Hydrogenispora ethanolica: one gene and its partner. Each later gene encodes a partner of the first gene's protein in a complex. Links are inferred from orthologs where the notes say so. Each region holds a gene or a part of one and is shown on either strand. Other genes may lie near its edges.

The links.
Region 2: the proteins of EDC14_RS23425 (region 1) and fliS are in contact, whole or in part, in a crystal structure (PDB 5MAW), measured with the Bacillus subtilis proteins. The link is inferred for Hydrogenispora ethanolica from one-to-one orthologs.

The regions. Positions count from the first base shown.
Region 1 is NZ_SLUN01000044.1:30,398-33,688, reverse strand. What follows is about bases 141-3,100. They hold EDC14_RS23425 (flagellin N-terminal helical domain-containing protein), read right to left. Parts: upstream 2,266-3,100; coding sequence 1,015-2,265; downstream 141-1,014. Other genes in these bases: EDC14_RS23420 (response regulator transcription factor), read right to left, coding at 2,631-3,100; EDC14_RS23430 (hypothetical protein), read left to right, coding at 485-901; fliD (flagellar filament capping protein FliD), read left to right, coding at 141-479. Also shown: more of fliD, read left to right, coding at 1-140; more of EDC14_RS23420, read right to left, coding at 3,101-3,291. UniProt on the Bacillus subtilis protein: Flagellin is the subunit which polymerizes to form the filaments of bacterial flagella. Assembly into flagella requires FliW. Acts as a homeostatic autoinhibitory regulator to control its own cytoplasmic levels.
Region 2 is NZ_SLUN01000008.1:147,609-150,714, forward strand. The notes cover bases 269-3,043. They hold fliS (flagellar export chaperone FliS), read left to right. Parts: upstream 269-1,341; coding sequence 1,342-1,746; downstream 1,747-3,043. Other genes in these bases: fliD (flagellar filament capping protein FliD), read left to right, coding at 269-844; flgN (flagellar export chaperone FlgN), read left to right, coding at 874-1,302; EDC14_RS09005 (cold shock domain-containing protein), read left to right, coding at 1,929-2,126; EDC14_RS09010 (THUMP domain-containing class I SAM-dependent RNA methyltransferase), read left to right, coding at 2,328-3,043. In the rest of the region: more of fliD, read left to right, coding at 1-268; more of EDC14_RS09010, read left to right, coding at 3,044-3,106. UniProt on the Bacillus subtilis protein: Essential for filament assembly. May act as a facilitator of flagellin (hag) secretion. Antagonizes translational repressor CsrA indirectly.

The DNA of each region.
Region 1 (3,291 bases):
TCACCACGGGGACCTATGATGAAAAGGGCAAACTGTATATTGACGAGGATAAGCTGAAGGAAGCGATCCAAAGCGATCCCGATCAGGTGATGGAACTTTTCACCCAGCAGTCCTCCGATTACTCGGGGACGACCACCGTCCGTAAACTGAGCTCCTCCGAGCGGCAGACCCGCTATAAACAGGAAGGGATTGCCTACCGTTTTTATGACATCATTCAGGACAACATCTCCAGCATCCGGGATAACAGCGGCAATAAAGGGTTTTTGTTGGAGAAGGCCGGTATCGAAAATGACGCGTCGAATACGGACAATACCTTGACCGACATGATCAACGATTATCAGGAGAAGATCGACAAGGAAGAAGACCGCCTGGACGATGAGGAAGATCGTCTCTACGAACAGTATTCCGCCTTGGAAACGTATATCTCCCAGATGAACGCGCAACTGTCCGCATTGCAATCCTATCTTTCAGGGAGTTGAGCGACATGAGCCGGGCTGGAAAGCATGAATGCCTGCTGCGGAAACAGCGGATTTTGGAACAGATCGCCGCGAATACCGAAACGCAGAGCCGTTTTATCCGCCGCCGGGAGATGAGAGGTATCCGGCGCCTGCTGCGCGAGCGCGCGGCGCTCATTGAGGAGCTCGCCGCTGTGGATCGGGATCTGACCGAGACCGGCGACGAGCGGTCCGAAGCTGGAATGGCGGATGTCATCCGGGCCGTCGCGGCCCAACAAGCCGCGGTACTGGAGCGGAGCGACAGCGTGTTGCGGGAGGCTCAGGCGGAACGGGAGCGTATCGGGGCGGAAATGCGAAAGATCCGGATGCAGCGTCAATTGATGAGAAAATATGAGGCGCGCTGGGCGCCGCTGACGCGGGGCAACCGGTTGAACGCCAAAGGGTAACTCGTATTCAACATGAACCGAGAGTCAAGAGCGCCCATCCCTCGAAAGGAATGGGCGCTTAATTTATGGATATTTGAGGAATTGTACCACTGGGAATCGGAGACTCCCTTAGGTTAGCCTTGCAACAGAGTCAACACCCGCTGGGGCAGCTGGTTGGCTTGGGCCAGCATCGTGGTGGCGGCCTGGTTGAGAACGCTCAACTTGGTATAGTTGGCCATTTCCGAAGCCATGTCGACGTCGCGGATCCGGGATTCGGCGGAAGTCAGGTTCTCGCTGGAGGTGGTCAGATTATTGATGGTGCTGTCCAGGCGGTTCTGAATGGCGCCCATTTTGGAACGGGCGGTGGTGACGACCGAGGTGGCGGTGTCAATCACCTTGATGGCGATATCCGCGGCATCCTGGGAGCTGACGTCCAGGCCCTCCACGCCCAACGAAGCGGCATCCATCTTGTCGATGCTGATATTGATGCTTTGGCCGGTGTTGGCCCCGATGAGCACCGTGGATGAACCGTCATTCCGTTTGTCCTGCGCTTTGGTGGTCTGGGTGAAGCTGGACAAGGCGTTGGTGGCGGTGGTATTGGTATCGCCGTCGGCATCTTTGACCGTAATGGTCAGACCGTAAACGGCGTCGGCGGTTCCTGCGGTGTTAGCGGTGGCAGTGATTACGCCGTCGGCGGTGACCGTCAGTGTGAAATCGTCATCGGTATTGGTCCCGTTGGCGTCGGCATCGGCCAGGTCGGCCAGAGTAGTGTCCGTGGCTACCGTGACATCATAGCTGATTAATTCGCCATTCTTAACGTAGCTGACGGTGACGGTGTCGCTCGCGCTGATACCCAAACTGTTGGTATCACTGTCATTCAGAGTTGTCAGAGTCGATGTTGCCGCCGTGGCCGTATCAAGAGCGGTATTGGACAGGACATTGGCAACGTCGCCGGTCTTGGAACCCATCGAACCGTCCAGCAGTTTCTTGGTGTTGAATTCGGTGTCATTGGCGATGCGGTTGATCTCTTCGATCAAGGCGTCCATCTCGTCCTGAATGTTTTGGCGGTCGGAGTCGGTATTGGTATCGCTTGAGGACTGGACGGCCAGCTCGCGCATACGTTGCAGGATGTTGGTGGTCTCATCGAGCGCGCCCTCGGCGGTTTGGACCATGGAGATCGCATCCTGGGCATTTTCGCTGGCCTGGTCGAGCCCGCGGATCTGGCCGCGCATCTTTTCGGAGATTGCCAGGCCCGCCGCGTCATCCGAGGCGGCGTTGATGCGATAGCCGGACGACAGTTTCTGCAGGGACTTGTTCATGGCGGTGTTGTTCAGGTTCAACTGATTGTAGGTGTTTAACGCCGAGAGATTGTGATTGATGATCATACCCATTGTGATTTCCTCCTTGATTTTTTAATGAAGCATCCGTACTGATCTGGGTCAGGTCATGGTTTGACAGCCCATTTCCTTGGCCTGCCAAAACCGGTGAAAAATGTTTGGCCCTACCGCATCGGGAATGGGGCAGGATCTCTGCCGCATGGTTTGCGGCGTAACCGCATCATCCGCAACACCGCCTTTCTATGGGAATTACTGATGGCATCGGGCCGGAATATTGGAAATCCATTAAATTGAATATTGGAATTATGTTTAGTCCACGCCTTTCAGGAATTTTTTTGCAGCCGGCATCCATAGAAAAAAAACCACCGGGTTGATTACCGGCGGCTTGAAAAGCATAAGAGATTCGGCGGTTTTTAGTTGGCGGTTTGGGCGACATTCTTATTTCTTTGCAGATAATATCCGACTCCCCGGACGGTCTTGAGGTTGGTGATGTTCAGCTTCTTCCGCAAATAATGGACGTAAAGGTTGACGGAGGTAAATTCGGCGTCGGAATTGAATCCCCATACCTTTTGAACGATCAGCTCTTTGGTGACGACCCGGCCGTGATTCCGGATTAATAGTTCTAAAAGTTGCGATTCTTTCACGGTCAACTGGATGACCGCGCCGTCTTTGATGACTTGGCCGCGCATCGGATCGAAAACCAGATCGTCAGCAACCAGGACGTTTTCAACCAGGTCTTTATTTCTGCGGCGTCCCAGTGCCTGGAGCCTGGCCAACAGCTCGACGCTATAAAAGGGTTTCACCAGATAATCGTCGGCGCCGGCGTTCAGGCCTTCCGCCCGGTCTTCCGGCGAGTCCTTGGCGGTCAAAATCAGGACTGGCGTGTCATGCCCCAGCCTGCGAAATTCGCAGAGCAACGAGAGCCCGTCTTGTTGCGGCAACATGCGATCGAGGACAATAATATCGTAAATCCCCATGCAAGCCATTTCCAGTCCTGTTTCGCCGTCCAGTGCCACATCGACCACAAAGCCATTCTTCTTTAACAAGTGTGATAGCGCTTCGGCAAGTTTGGAT
Region 2 (3,106 bases), on another replicon or contig:
CCTATCCGGTTGTCTGAAGACGATGCGGATGGATCTGGCTTCGACGCGGAATGTGCAGACGATGATGAGTGGCGCCGCGCTTTCGGGTACCATCAACTTGAGCGGCGCGAACCGGTTCCTGGTGACTTTCGGCAATGAAACGCGCGAGATCCAGTTGGATGCGCGCTCCTATTCAGCCAGTGAATATGATCAACTGGTCAAGGATGTGCAACAAAAAATGGATGCCGCCTTCGGCCAAGGCAGTATTCAGGTGGCGCTGAACGGGAGCAACCAGCTCACCATGACCACCAGTGGTATCAAGGTTTCGTTAAATAACGGCTCAAGCAACAGCGGACTCAATTTGCTCGGGTTCAACGATGGCGCCACCCTGAAGCCACAGGTGAAAAGTTTGGCGGAGATCGGGATTACGACAGCCACCGGTTCCAGTGCCTACGCGGAAAAAGGCAAGCTTTATCTGGACAAGGATAAACTGGCTGCGGCGATTATGGAGGATCCCGAGGGAGTGATCGCTCTCTTGACCAATAACGGCTCGGTTGCGACTGAGGATGGTCCGACCACCGACGTTAGCAGGCAGGGTATTTTCTACCGTCTTTATGATTCGATTGATGCCACGATGAAGAAGATCAATGCCGAGGCCGGCGTGGCCGGCTCGGATTCCACGCAGACGGTCATCGGTAAACAGCTGACGAACATCGGCAAACAAATTACGACCACCCAAGACCGGTTGGATGCCGAAGAATCCAGGTTATATACAATGTATAACAATATGGACACCATGATCGCCCGGATGAACAGTCAATTGTCGGCGATCCTCGGGATGTTTGACACTGGTAATTCGCAATGATGAGTTGATAAACTGGAGATGGTAAACGGTTGGATAAAGCAGACGTCGCAGAATTGCTCCGGAAGAAGAAAGAAATGTATGAGATGATGTTATCGTATTTTCGGCAACAGGCCGCTTTATCGTTTATGGAGAATCCGTCCGAATACCAATCCTTTATGGAGCGTAAATCCGAATGCATCAACGAGATTGCTAAAAATGAGATTATCCTCCAGTCCATCCTTCATGAAGATCAGGATGGGAGATGGCGGGCCATGGTTGACTCGTGTAATAAGGAATTGCGCCAAACGATGTCGGAGATTCAAAAACTGAACGATGAGTGTCAAAATCGTTTAAAGAGAGAGAAAGCTGCGGTTCAAAAACGCCTGACTGCCATCCGGCTCGGCAAAAAAGGAATGACAGGCTACAATTCCACTCAAAATATGAATCCGGCGGGAATGTTTACGGATAAGCGGCGCTAATAAGGGGTGACACTAAAATAAGGGGGAGGTTCGGCGCATATGGTACCCAACAAAGCTTATAATCTATATCGGGAAAATTCCGTCATTAACGCGAGTCCCGGAGAGCTTACCCTGATGTTGTATAATGGGTTGATCCGCTTTATCATGCAGGCACAACATGCTATCGAAGAGAAGGATCCGGCCAAGGCCCATCACTATATCATCAAGGCGCAAGACATTGTGATGGAGTTCCGGATCACGCTCGATCATCAATATGAAATCTCGCAATCATTGGATATGCTTTATGATTACATCCATCGCCAGCTGGTGGAGGCCAACCTGAAGAAAGACGCGTCAATTCTAGCGGAAATATTGCCGATCGTTACGGACCTACGGGATACATGGGCCCAGGCTCTGAAAAGTTTGAAACCCGTGCCGTCTCCCGGCTTGGAACAGGCGAAATAGCCGGTTCCAGCAATATGGCTTTGAGCTGATATTATTCCTGGAAAGTTGTTTCAAATTCTTCTAATAATTGTATCATTATTCCATTTCTTTTGTTTGACAACCATTTTTTACTGTGCTATAGTGGTAAATGTGGTTGGGCTTTTCAGGAGTACTCCACAGATTTTTTTAGGAGGAATGTGTGTATGCAAGGTAAGGTCAAATGGTTTAACGCCGAGAAGGGTTTTGGTTTCATCGAGAGAGAAGGCGGCAAAGATGTGTTTGTCCATTTTTCCGCGATTCAGATGGATGGTTTTAAAACCCTTGATGAAGGCCAATTGGTTGAGTTTGATATTGTTGAGGGTGAGCGGGGACCGCAAGCGGCCAACGTCACCAGAGCATAATTTTAAAAAATGTCAAACCAGACTCCGGATGATACCGGAGTCTTTTTATTTTATGACATGCCCATGATAGCACAGTGTGCCCCAAAATATTGGGTGGACCGATGAATTTGACAGCCAAAGTGGGTTATGCTATGATAGGTAAGATTTGGCGGAGTGGAGCGTAAGGTGCTACGGTCCGCTTTTTACAAATATGGGGGTCATATGTCAACAGTTGATTTAATCGCCACCGCCACCTTCGGGCTGGAAGCCATCGTTGCCCGCGAGGTGAAAGAGCTGGGTTATTCCGATGTACGGGTAGAGAACTCGCGGGTACTATTCAAAGCCGATCTGGAGGCCATTCCCCGTTGCAATCTCTGGTTGCGTTCCGCGGACCGGGTCTTGATCAAAGTAGGAGAATTTCAAGCCCTTACATACGAAGAATTATTCGAAGGAACCAAGGCGCTGCCATGGGCGGAATGGCTGCCGGAGGATGCGCTCTTTCCGGTGGAAGGCAAATCGGTGCATTCAAAATTGTATAGTGTCCCGGACTGCCAGGCGATTGTGAAAAAAGCTATCGTCGAAAAATTAAAGCAGCGTTATCATCAGCAATGGTTTACGGAGACCGGTCCGAAATATACCATAGAAGTCGCCTTGTTGAAAGATCGTGCCACGCTGACGATTGATACCAGCGGCGCCGGGCTTCACAAGCGAGGCTATCGTAAATTGACGAGTCAGGCGCCGCTCAAAGAGACCCTCGCCGCGGCCATGATCAATCTGAGCTATTGGAATCCTGACCGGGTGTTGGTCGATCCGTTTTGCGGTTCCGGGACGATCCCCATTGAAGCGGCATTGATCGGCTTGAATATTCCGCCGGGCCTGCGGCGCGATTTTGTTTCCGAGACTTGGCCGCAACTTCCGGCCGTTTTTTGGCGGAACGCCCGCGATGAGGGGAACGATTCAATCCGGCGCGATGTCAAATTGCGGATTGTCGGCACGGATAT